DNA from 3 places in the Luteimonas sp. A611 genome. Region 1 is predicted to be linked to each of the others. Evidence: predicted binding sites of a transcription regulator. Region 1 holds the regulator's gene; each other region holds the start of a gene.
What was found. The regulator HrcA, encoded in region 1, represses chaperone genes, less so after heat shock. The targets are predictions, from matches to a motif close to TTNGCACTCNNNNNNNNNGAGTGCNAA.
Positions count from the first base shown of each region.

Region 2: groES (co-chaperone GroES) is a predicted target of HrcA. The motif match lies at 1,933-1,959, and genes of this name have one in related genera.
Region 3: rpoH (RNA polymerase sigma factor RpoH) is a predicted target of HrcA. The motif match lies at 2,286-2,312, and genes of this name have one in related genera.

Region 1 covers NZ_JBSVRP010000001.1:1,506,914-1,510,825, reverse strand. Annotated here, with positions in the region: gene dnaK (molecular chaperone DnaK) at 1-1,276, opposite strand, end outside; gene grpE (nucleotide exchange factor GrpE) at 1,409-1,915, opposite strand; gene hrcA (heat-inducible transcriptional repressor HrcA) at 1,961-3,019, opposite strand; gene recN (DNA repair protein RecN) at 3,193-3,912, shown strand, end outside.
Region 2 covers NZ_JBSVRP010000001.1:347,164-351,075, reverse strand. Annotated here, with positions in the region: gene groL (chaperonin GroEL) at 1-1,531, opposite strand, end outside; gene groES (co-chaperone GroES) at 1,594-1,884, opposite strand; gene ACW5EG_RS01545 (Lrp/AsnC ligand binding domain-containing protein) at 2,138-2,611, opposite strand; gene ACW5EG_RS01540 (D-amino acid dehydrogenase) at 2,783-3,912, shown strand, end outside.
Region 3 covers NZ_JBSVRP010000001.1:414,908-418,819, forward strand. Annotated here, with positions in the region: gene ACW5EG_RS01795 (TonB-dependent receptor plug domain-containing protein) at 1-2,047, shown strand, start outside; gene rpoH (RNA polymerase sigma factor RpoH) at 2,323-3,213, shown strand; gene zupT (zinc transporter ZupT) at 3,339-3,912, opposite strand, start outside.

The sequences.
Region 1 (3,912 bases):
TCTGCGAGGCCTTGGTCGGGATGGTGGTGTTCTTCTCGATGATCTTGGTGAACACGCCGCCCAGGGTCTCGATGCCCAGGCTCAACGGAGTCACGTCGAGCAGCAGCACGTCCTTGACCTCGCCAGCCAGCACGCCGCCCTGCACGCCCGCGCCGATGGCGACGGCCTCGTCCGGGTTGACGTCCTTCTTCGGCTCCTTGCCGAAGAACTCCGCCACCGCCTGCTGCACCTTGGGCATGCGGGTCTGGCCACCGACCAGGATCACCTCGCTGATGTCGGATGCGCGCAGGCCGGCGTCGTTGAGCGCGACCTTGCACGGCTCGATGGTCTTGCGCACCAGGTCCTCGACCAGCGCCTCGAGCTTGGCGCGGGTGAGCTTGATGTTGAGGTGCTTCGGACCCGAGGCGTCGGCGGTGACGTACGGCAGGTTGACCTCGGTCTGCTGCGCGGTCGACAGCTCGATCTTGGCGCGCTCGGCCGCGTCCTTCAGGCGCTGCAGGGCAAGTGGATCCTTGCGCAGGTCCAGACCGGAGTCCTTCTGGAACTCCTCGACCAGGTAGTCGATGACGCGCTTGTCGAAGTCCTCGCCACCGAGGAAGGTGTCGCCGTTGGTGGCCAGCACCTCGAACTGCTTCTCGCCGTCGACTTCAGCAATCTCGATGATCGACATGTCGAAGGTGCCGCCGCCGAGGTCGTACACGGCGATCTTGCGGTCGCCGCCGCCCTTGTCCAGGCCATAGGCCAGGGCGGCCGCGGTCGGCTCGTTGATGATGCGCTTGACGTCGAGGCCGGCGATGCGGCCGGCGTCCTTGGTCGCCTGGCGCTGCGAGTCGTTGAAGTAGGCCGGGACCGTGATCACCGCCTCGGTGACCTTCTCGCCCAGATAATCCTCGGCGGTTTTCTTCATCTTCTCCAGGATGCGCGCGGACACTTCCTGCGCCGAGAGTTTCCTGCCGTCGCTGGTCTGCACCCAGGCGTCGCCGTTGTCGTGCGCGACGATGTCATAGGGCACCAGGTCGAGGTCCTTCTTGACCTCGGCATCGGTGAACTTGCGGCCGATCAGGCGCTTGACCGCGTAGAACGTGTTCTTGGGGTTGGTGACGGCCTGGCGCTTGGCGGACGCGCCGACCAGCACCTCGCCGTCCTTGGTATAGGCCACGACGGACGGCGTGGTGCGATCACCCTCGCTGTTCTCGATGACCTTGGCCTTGCCGCCGTCCATGATCGCCACGCACGAGTTGGTCGTGCCCAGGTCGATGCCGATGATCTTTGCCATGGTGGGTTCCCTCTGGAATCTTCGTCAGGTGGCGGCGATGCCGCCGATGGTGCGTATCTGGGGTGTCGAGCCCTTCCCTTCAAGGGCCAAGGGCGCGCCTTCCCCTCGGCGGGGAAGGCGGAAAGCAGGACGTCAGTCCTGTTTCGCGACCGACACCAGGGCCGGGCGCAGCAACTGCTCGTTGAGCAGGTAGCCCTTCTGGAACAGCTGGAACACGCTGCCCGGGGCGACGTCGGTCGTCTCGACCGCGCTCATGGCGTTGTGCTTCTCCGGGTCGAAGCCATCGCCCGCTGCCGGGGCGACCTCGACCAGGCCGTTGTTGCCGCACACGCGGGTCAGTTCGCGCAGGGTCAGCACCACGCCGTCGCGCAGCGGATCCTCGGCCGGGGCGGTGTTGAGCGCGGCCTCCAGGCTGTCGAACACCGGCAGCAGGTCGCCCAGCAGTTGCTTGTTGGCGAAGCGGCAGGCGTTGCGCACGTCGCGCTCGAGGCGCTTGCGCTGGTTTTCCATGTCGGCGCGGTCGATCAGCGACTGTGCGCGCAGTTGTTCAAGCTCGCCTTCGAGCGCCTGGATGCGGTCGTCGGGGGTATTCAATTCTTCAGCCGCGGGCGCGGCATCCTGCATCGGTTCCGTGGTCATGTTCCTGGGGCTGGTAAGGCGGTCGCAGGGCCGCCGACCCCGCAGCTATGGGGTCGGCGGATCCGGATTCAAGGCGGCGCCCAGCAGCTCGGCGGTCGCCTGCACCACCGGAATCACCCGGTCGTAGGCCATCCGGGTCGGGCCGATCACGCCCAGCACGCCCAGCACCTTGCCACCCGCGCCGTAGGGTGCGGTCACCAGCGAAACGCCCTCCAGCGGCGCCAGCCCGGTTTCCTCGCCGATGAAGATGCGCACGCCCGGCGCCTTGATCGTGCGCTCCAGCAGCTGCAGGATCTCGCGCTTGCGGGCGAAGGCCTCGAACAGCTCGCGCAGGCGGTCGAGGTCGGACAGGTCCTGCACGCCGATCAGGCGGGTCTGGCCGGCGACCAACATGTCGTCGTCGTCGACCGGCGCCAGCGCCTGCTCGGCCAGCTCGACCGTGTGCGAGAGCAGCGCCTCCATCTCGCTGCGCGCGGCCTGCAGCTCCCGCACCAGGCTGGCGCGGATGTCGGCGACCTGGCGGCCGGCGAAATGGGCGTTGAGGTAATTGGCCACCCGCTCCAGCTCCGAGGCCTCGTAGGGCCGGCGGGTCTGGATGATGCGGTTCTGCACGTCGTTGTCGGAGAACACCAGGATCGCCATGACCCGCTGCGCGTCGAGCGGGACGAAGTCGATGTGGCGGAAGGCGAACTGCTCGCGGCGCGGCACCGAAACCACGCCGACAAAGTGGGTCATCGCCGACACCAGTTCCGAAGCGCTGCCCAGCAGCGACTGGGTGCCGCCGCCCGCGGCCAGTTCGCCGCGCAGGCGGGCCATTTCGGCATGGGCCAGCGGCTGCAGCTGCAGCAGCGAGTCGACGAACACGCGGTAGCCCTGCGCGGTGGGCACCCGCCCGGCAGATGTGTGCGGCGCGGCCAGCAGCCCCTGCTCCTCGAGGTCGGCGAGGATGTTGCGGATCGTCGCGGCGCTGACGTCCAACCCCGCGTGCCGGGCCAGCGTCTGCGAGCCCACCGGCTCGCCGTCGCGGATGTAGCGCCCGATCAGCGTACGCAGCAGCTGGCGCGCGCGCAGGTCGAGTTTTTTGCCGGGCAAGGATGCGGACATGGACCGATTAGATCGCCGATGCGCGCAAGGGCGCAAGCGGCCTGCGCACCGGGCCAGCCGTGGTCCTGCGCCGGCGCGGCAGTGGGCGGCCCGACGGGTGCGGACTTTCCCGACCCGCATCCGGCGCCTTTGCGTCTCGGCTGTTGCGACTGCGCGCACTACAATGCGCGGCCATGCTCAAACGCCTGACCCTCCGCGATTTCGCCGTCGTCCCCGAGTCCGAACTCGAGTTCGGCCCGGGCATGACCGTGATTTCCGGCGAGACCGGCGCGGGCAAGTCGCTGCTGGTCGATGCGCTGGGCTTCCTGTCGGGCCTGCGCGCCGATGCCGGCATGGTCCGCCACGGCGCCCAGCGCGCCGAGCTGCACGCCGAGTTCGATCCGGCCGCGGTGCCGTCCGCCCTGGCCTGGCTGCACGAACAGGAGTTCGACGACGGCACGGCCTGCACCCTGCGCCGCACCCTGCGCGCGGACGGCGGTTCGCGCGCCTGGATCAACGGCCGCCCGGCCACCCTGGCCCAGCTCTCGCAGCTGGCCGGCCTCCTGGTCGAGATCCACGGCCAGCACGAGCACCAGGCGCTGATGGAAAAGGCCAGCCAGCTCGCCCTGCTCGACGCCTTCGGCCGCCACGAGCCACAGCTGGCCGCGGTGCGCGGGGCGGCGGCCGCCTGGGCTGCGCTGCTGCGCGAGCGCGACGCCCTGTCCAAGACCGGCGACGTGTCCGAACGCATCGACTGGCTTGGCCACCAGCTCGCCGAACTCGAGCGAGAGGACCTGCGCCCGGAGTCGATCGAGTCGCTGGTCGCCGGCCATCGCCGCCAGGCACACGCGGCCGGGCTGATCGCGGCCTGCGACGACGCGCTCGACGGCCTGGCCGGCGACGATGGTCCCGCG
Region 2 (3,912 bases), 1.2 Mb from region 1:
CGATCGAGGCTGCGTTCTGCAGCGCCGAACGGGTGACCTTGGTCGGATCCAGGATGCCGAACGCGATCATGTCGCCGTACTCGCCGGTCTGCGCGTTGTAGCCGTAGTTGCCGGTGCCGTCCTTGACCTTGTTCAGCACCACCGACGGCTCTTCACCGCAGTTGGTGACGATCTCGCGCAGCGGGGCTTCCATTGCACGCAGGGCGATCACGATGCCGTGGTTCTGGTCTTCGTTGGCACCCTTGAGCTCGCCGATGGCCTGCAGCGCGCGCACCAGGGCCACGCCGCCGCCCGGGACCACGCCTTCTTCCACCGCAGCGCGCGTGGCGTGCAGGGCGTCTTCGACGCGGGCCTTCTTTTCCTTCATCTCGATCTCGGTCGAGGCACCGACCTTGATCACCGCGACGCCGCCGGCCAGCTTGGCCACGCGCTCCTGCAGCTTCTCGCGGTCGTAGTCCGAAGAGGTCTCTTCGATCTGCGCCTTGATCTGCTTGATGCGCGCCTCGATGCCACCGGTCTCGCCGGCGCCGTCGATGATGGTGGTGTTCTCCTTGGAGACCTGCACCTTCTTGGCGCGGCCGAGGTCGGCGATGGTCGCCTTCTCGAGCTGCAGGCCGACTTCCTCGGAGATCACGGTGCCGCCGGTCAGCACGGCCATGTCTTCGAGCATCGCCTTGCGACGGTCGCCGAAGCCCGGGGCCTTGACGGCCACGACCTTGACGATGCCGCGGATGGTGTTGACCACCAGGGTCGCCAGCGCTTCGCCTTCAACCTCTTCGGCCACGATCAGCAGCGGCTTGCCGGCCTTGGCCACGCCTTCGAGCACGGGCAGCAGGTCACGCACGTTGGAGATCTTCTTGTCGTGCAGGAGGATGAACGGGTCATCCAGGTCGGCCGACATCGACTGCTGGTTGTTGATGAAGTACGGCGACAGGTAGCCGCGGTCGAACTGCATGCCCTCGACGACGTCGAGCTCGTTGTCCAGGCCCGAGCCCTCTTCAACGGTGATCACGCCTTCCTTGCCGACCTTCTTCATCGCGTCGGCGATGATGGTACCGATCGACTCGTCGGAGTTGGCCGAGATCGTGCCGACCTGGGCGATCGCCTTGTCGTCGGCGGTGGGCTTGGAGATGTTCTTCAGCTCCTGCACCGCGGCCTTGACGGCCTGGTCGATGCCGCGCTTGAGGTCCATCGGGTTCATGCCGGCGGCGACCGCCTTGGCACCTTCGCGGATCAGCGCCTGCGCCAGCACGGTGGCGGTGGTGGTGCCGTCACCGGCGTTGTCGGAGGTCTTGGACGCGACTTCCTTCAGCATCTGCGCGCCCATGTTCTCGAACTTGTCGGCCAGTTCGATTTCCTTGGCGACGGAGACGCCGTCCTTGGTGATGGTCGGCGCGCCGTAGCTCTTCTCGAGCACGACGTTGCGGCCCTTCGGGCCGAGGGTTGCCTTGACGGCATTGGCGAGAATGTTGACGCCGCGCACCATCTTGGCGCGCGCGTCTTCACCGAAACGGATTTCCTTGGCAGCCATGGCTGATTACCTCGATGTCTGGATAGTGGGAATGTGGAAAGGGCTGGCGAAAGACGCCGCGATCAGCCGAGGATCGCGAAGATGTCGTCTTCCTTCACCACGAGGTATTCGGTGCCGTCGAGCTTGACCTCGGTGCCGCTGTACTTGCCGAACAGCACCTTGTCGCCGGCCTTGACCTTGGGCGCGCGCACGCTGCCGTTGTCGAGCACCTTGCCCTCGCCGACGGCGACGACTTCACCCTTGATCGGCTTTTCGGTGGCCGAGTCCGGGATCACGATGCCGCCGGCCGACAGCTTCTCTTCTTCCATACGCTTGATGACCACGCGGTCGTACAGCGGCTTGATGTTGCTCATTTTCAACCCTCGCAAGTGATTGATTGGACAGGTAAAGGGGCGGCGATGTTAGCACTCGCCAAGGGCGACTGCCAGCAACGCGGGCGCGAAAATCCCGGACGGGCCGGGAGGTGATCGGAAGATGAGGGGGGTAGCCGGCGCTTTCAAGGGGCAGGGTGTGGATTTCTTTTCGCGGTTTCGGCTTGCCCCCATCCCAACCCTCCCCTGCTCGCGGGGGAAGGGTTGGGATGGGGGCCGCCGGAGCCACGCAAACTCAGTCCCCGACCGGCAGCTCCAGCGTCTCCTTCACCTCTTCCATGACGATGTAGCTCTTGGATTCGCGTACGTGCGGCAGGGTCAGCAGGGTGCTGCCGAGCAGCTTGCGGTAGGACGCCATTTCCGAGATCCGCGCCTTGATCAGGTAGTCGAAATCCCCCGACACCAGGTGGCATTCCAGCACGTTCGGCAGCTTGAGCGCGGCGCGGCGGAATTCCTCGAAGATGTCGCCGGACTTGTAGGCCAGGCTGATCTCGACGAACACCAGCAGGCTGGCCTGGACCGCGGCGGGCGCTACACGGGCGTGGTAGCCGGTGATCACGCCGTCGCGCTCGAGCCGGCGCACGCGCTCGGTGCAGGGCGTGGTCGACAGGCCCACGCGCTCGCCGAGTTCGGTGAAGGCGATGCGCCCCTCCTGCTGCAGGATGCGCAGGATGCGGCGGTCGACGCGGTCGAGTTCCCTGCGTTTCATTGGCACTGTCGGGGGCGGTCTTTGCAGGAATATTAACTGCCATCCGACTGAATCTTGGAAAATTCCGCTGCCTTCCCGCTCTTATACTGGTGGAATTCCGCCCCGTGACCACCTTCGACCCACCCCCGGATGGACCCGACTCCTTCCGGCCTGCCGCGAGCGAGCAAGGCGATGCGCATCCTGATCCTGGGTTCCGGCGTGATTGGCGTAACCAGCGCCTGGTACCTGCGCCAGCAGGGCCACGAGGTGGTGGTGGTCGACCGCAGCGACGGGCCGGCGATGGAAGCCAGCTTCGCCAATGCCGGCCAGGTCTCGCCGGGCTATGCCTCGCCGTGGCCGGCGCCTGGCATCCCGCTCAAGGCGGTGAAGTGGCTGCTGTCGCGCCACGCGCCGCTGGCGATCAAACCCACCAGCGACCCGGCACAGTACCGCTGGCTGTGGGCGATGCTGCGCAACTGCACCCATCCGCGCTACGCGGTGAGCAAGGCGCGGATGGTGCGGCTGGCTGAATACAGCCGCGACTGCCTGGCCGAACTGCGCGTGGCCACCGGCATCGAGTACGAACAGCGCACGCTCGGCACCACCCAGCTGTTCCGCACCCACGCCCAGCTCGACGCCGCGGCGCGCGACATCGCCGTGCTGCGCGAATACGGCGTGCGCTACGAGCTGCTCGACCGCGACGGCATCGTGCGCGCCGAGCCTGCGCTCGCACAGGTCCGCGACACGCTGGCAGGCGCGTTGCGATTGCCCGGCGACGAGACCGGCGACTGCCATCTGTTCACCACCCGGCTGGCGGCGCTTGCCGTCGACGCGGGCGTGGAGTTCCGCCACGGCAGCGACGTGGAGGCGCTGCTGGCCGATGGCGATCGGCTGTCGGGCGTGCGCATCGACGGCCGCGTCGAGGCCGCCGACCGCTACGTGCTGGCGTTGGGCAGCTGGTCGCCACGGCTGCTGGCGCCGGTCGGCGTCCGCCTGCCGGTCTACCCGCTCAAGGGCTACTCGCTGACCATCCCGATCACGCGGCCGGAAATGGCGCCGCATTCGACCGTGCTCGACGAGAGCTACAAGGTGGCGATCACCCGCTTCGACGACCGCATCCGCGTGGGCGGCATGGCCGAGGTGGCGGGCTACGACCTGTCGCTGCCGCAGCGCCGGCGCGAGACGCTCGAAATGGTGGTGCGCAGCCTGTACCCGCACGGCGGTGACCTGTCGCGCGCGGACTTCTGGAGCGGCCTGCGCCCGTCCACGCCCGACGGCCCGCCGGTGGTGGGCGCGACGAAATACCGCAACCTCTGGCTCAA
Region 3 (3,912 bases), 1.1 Mb from region 1:
CGGCGGCGATACCGAAGAGGCCTCGCTGGTGTTCGGCACCTCGTCCGACCGCGGCAGCCTGCTGTTCGGCGCTTCGGCCAATTCACGCGACATGGTCTACACCCGCGACCAGATCGGTGGCGACGTGCGCGGCGGCTCGTTCTACGGCAACAACTTCTACTTCGAAAGCGCGACCGACCCGGGCGAGGAGGGCGAGTTCGGCGGTGCGCTGCCGGGCTATGCCTGCGACGACCCCAACTTCTGGCGCAACGGCGAGAACTGCGTGTTCGACTTCAACGCAGTGGCCGCCAACGAAGCCTCGGTGAAGAACAAGTCGCTGTTCGCGCGAGGCAGCTGGCAGATCAACGAGGACTGGTCGATCCACGCCTCGGGCAGCTACAGCGGGACCGACAGCTTTGGCCGCTATGCGCCCACGCCGGGCGCGCTGTACGTGCCGGAAGGCTCGCCCAACGATCCGCTGCTTGGCGACGGCCTGGGCGCATTCGTGTACCACCGCTACGCGGCGGCCGGCAACCGGGACACCTTCGTCGACAACAACGTCGTCGACATCAACGTGGGCTTCAACTGGCAGGCCACCGAGAAGCTCTACGTCGACCTCGGCATGCGTCGCAGCAAGGCCAGGTTCAAGGAGCTCGGACGCGGCTTCATCGTCACCCCGCTGGCCGAGGCCGCTGTCGCAAACGGTTCCTACAACCTGTTCGATCCGTTCGGCAACTCCGAGGAAGTGATCAAGGGCTTCACCGCCACCACCTCGCGCGACGGCGTCTTCGACATCGAGGAGCTGTACGCCAACGCCACGCTCGACCTGTTCGAGCTGGGCGGCGGCACCTCGGTGGTGGCGTTTGGCGCGGAATACCGGCAGGAAGATTACGCCGACATCTTCGACTCGCTGTCGGAGGCGGGGGTGATCGCCGGTTCTTCGGGCAATTCGGCGGCAGGCTCGCGCGAGATCTACGCGGCCTACGCCGAATGGCTGTTCCCGATCGTGGACAGCTTCGACGTCACCGTGGCCGCGCGCTACGACCGTTACAGCGACTACGGAAGCGACGTCTCGCCCAAGGTGTCGCTGCGCTGGCAGCCGCTGGACAACCTGACCCTGCGTGCCTCGGCCGGCCAGGGCTTCCGCGCGCCGCCGCTGCCCTACGTGCACGGCAAGCGCGCGTTCTCGGCCGAGCAGGTGGGCGACTTCCGCACCTGCGTGGTGCTCGGCTACAGCCCGGCCGACTGCGGCGGCGACGCCAACGGCGACAACATCGCCGACGGGCCGCAGAGCGACGACGTGAGCTACCAGGTCGACACCTGGTCCAGCGGCAACCTCGACCTGGAATCGGAGACCTCGCGCCAGTCCAGCGTCGGCCTGGCCTGGGACGCGGCCAGCTGGCTCAACCTGACCCTGGACTACTACCGGATCGAGGTCGAGGACCGCATCCGCCAGATCGAATTCCAGGAGCTGGTCAACTTCGACAACGCCGGCGTCGCGCTGCCCACCGGCACCTCGGTCGTGCGGCGCTCGAACGGCTCGATCAGCGAGGTCAACACCGCCTATGCCAACGAGGGCGACCTGGAAACGAGCGGCCTCGACCTCAACCTGCGCACCCGCTACACGCTGGGCGACGCCGGCCGGCTGGAGAACTGGCTGCAGGTGGCGAAGGTCATCGACTTCACCATCACCGACGGCGACACGGTCAAGGACCGCCTGGGCTGGATCTCCGCGCCCGACCTGCGCGCCACCCTGCGCAACAGCTGGACGCTGGGCGAGCTGACCGCGAACTGGAACATCAACTACATCGACTCGCAGGAAAACCCCGCCAGCACGCCCGCGTTCGGCTTCATCGGCGGGGGGCCGAACTCGCGCCTGGGCAGCTACACCACCCATGACCTGTCGGTGACCTACCGCGCACCGTGGGAGGGCAGCATCACCGTCGGTGTCAACAACGCCGGCGACCGCTATCCCGCGCTGATGGAGGTTCGCGGACGTCCCTGGAACTTCGAGCTCTACGACGCCTACGGCCGGACCCTGTACTTCCGTTACGCGCAGACGTTCTGAACCCTGGGCGCGGTCCGGTGGCGGGACGGGCTTTTGCCACGGATTTCGCGGGTGAACGCGGATCGGGCAGGGTGACTGGTACAAGCCTGAACGGTTGGGTCAGGGATGCCCCGCGGCAAATCGTTGATTTGCAACTCGCGTTCTGCCGCGACGGGGCGGTTCACCGCCCCGTCGCGGAGCCCGGGCGAAACTCGGGGTCCCGTTCCAGCAATGCAACGCTAGGGAACTTTCCGAGGCCTTAGCAGTCATATCTGCCGACTGCTAAACTGCCCCCCATGAACATGCCCATGTCCCAAGCGCTCGTTGCCAACAACCTGCCGGTTACCGCGTTCAACGGTCTGACTCCGCTCGGTTCGCTGGAAGCCTACATCGGCGCGGTCCACCAGATCGCCGTCCTGTCGACCGAGGATGAGCAGGCGCTCGCGCGCCGCTACCGGGACGACGAGGACCTGGATGCCGCCCGTGAGCTGGTGCACTCGCATCTGCGCTTCGTGGTGCACGTCGCGCGTGGCTACAGCGGCTACGGCCTGCAGCTGGCCGACCTGATCCAGGAAGGCAACATCGGCCTGATGAAGGCGGTGAAGCGCTTCGATCCGGACGTCGGCGTGCGCCTGGTGAGCTTCGCGGTGCACTGGATCCGCGCCGAGATGCACGAGTTCATCCTCAAGAACTGGCGCATCGTCAAGGTCGCCACGACCAAGGCGCAGCGCAAGCTGTTCTTCAACCTGCGCAAGAGCAAGACCCGCCTGGGCTGGCTCAATGCCGCCGAGGTCAGGGCGGTTGCCAAGGACCTGAACGTGTCCGAGCGCGAAGTGCTGGAGATGGAGTCGCGACTGTCGGGCCGCGACATCGGCTTCGATGCGCCGTCCGACGAGGACGACGAGCGCGCACCGCCGGCGCCTGCGGCCTACCTGGTCGCGCGCGAAGAGGATCCGGCCCAGGCCTACGAGCGCAGCAGCAGCCGGGACAACAAGCTCGGCCTGCTGCGCGAAGGCATGGCCCGCCTGGATGCGCGCTCGCGCGACATCATCATGCGTCGCTGGCTAGATGACGAGAGCAAGGTCACGCTGCAGGAACTGGCCGACGAATACGGCGTCTCCGCCGAGCGCATCCGCCAGGTCGAGGCCAACGCGTTGAAGAAGATGAAGACGCTGTTCGCGGCCTGAGCCGCGGCGGTGGCCCACAGGAAAGCCCGGCTCCGGCCGGGCTTTTTCGTGGCCGCTCAGTTGACCTGGCCGCCCTTGCCGAACGTGGCCGGACGCTCAGGCGTTGCTGCACCCGATCCGGCGGCTCACCACTTGAACAGCACCAGGCTGATCGCCAGCGCGCCCATGCCGGTCACCAGGCCGTACACCGTCTCGTGGCCCTTGGCGTAGCGCTTGGCCGCCGGCAGCAGCTCGTCCAGCGCCAGGAACACCATGACCCCGGCGATCACCCCGAACACCGCCCCGAACACCGCGTCCGACAGGTACTGGCGCAACAGCACGTAGCCGATGATCGCGCCGATCGGCTCGGCCAGCCCTGAGAGCAGGCAGGCGAAGAAGGCGTAGGCCTTGTTGTTGGTCGCGAAATACACCGGCACCGCGATGGCGATGCCCTCCGGGATGTTGTGGATCGCGATCGCAAAGGCCAGTGGCATGCCCACGCGGGGATCCTCGAGCGTGGCGAAGAACGTCGCCAACCCTTCGGGAAAATTGTGCGCGGTGATCGCGATGGCGGTCAGCAGGCCGACGCGCTTGATGTAATCGCGGTTGTGCTCGCGGAAATAGGGATCATCGACCTCGAGCCGCTCGTGCGGATTGGGTATCAGGCGATCGATCGTCACGATCAGCAGCACGCCGGCCAGGAATGACAGCGTGCCCCAG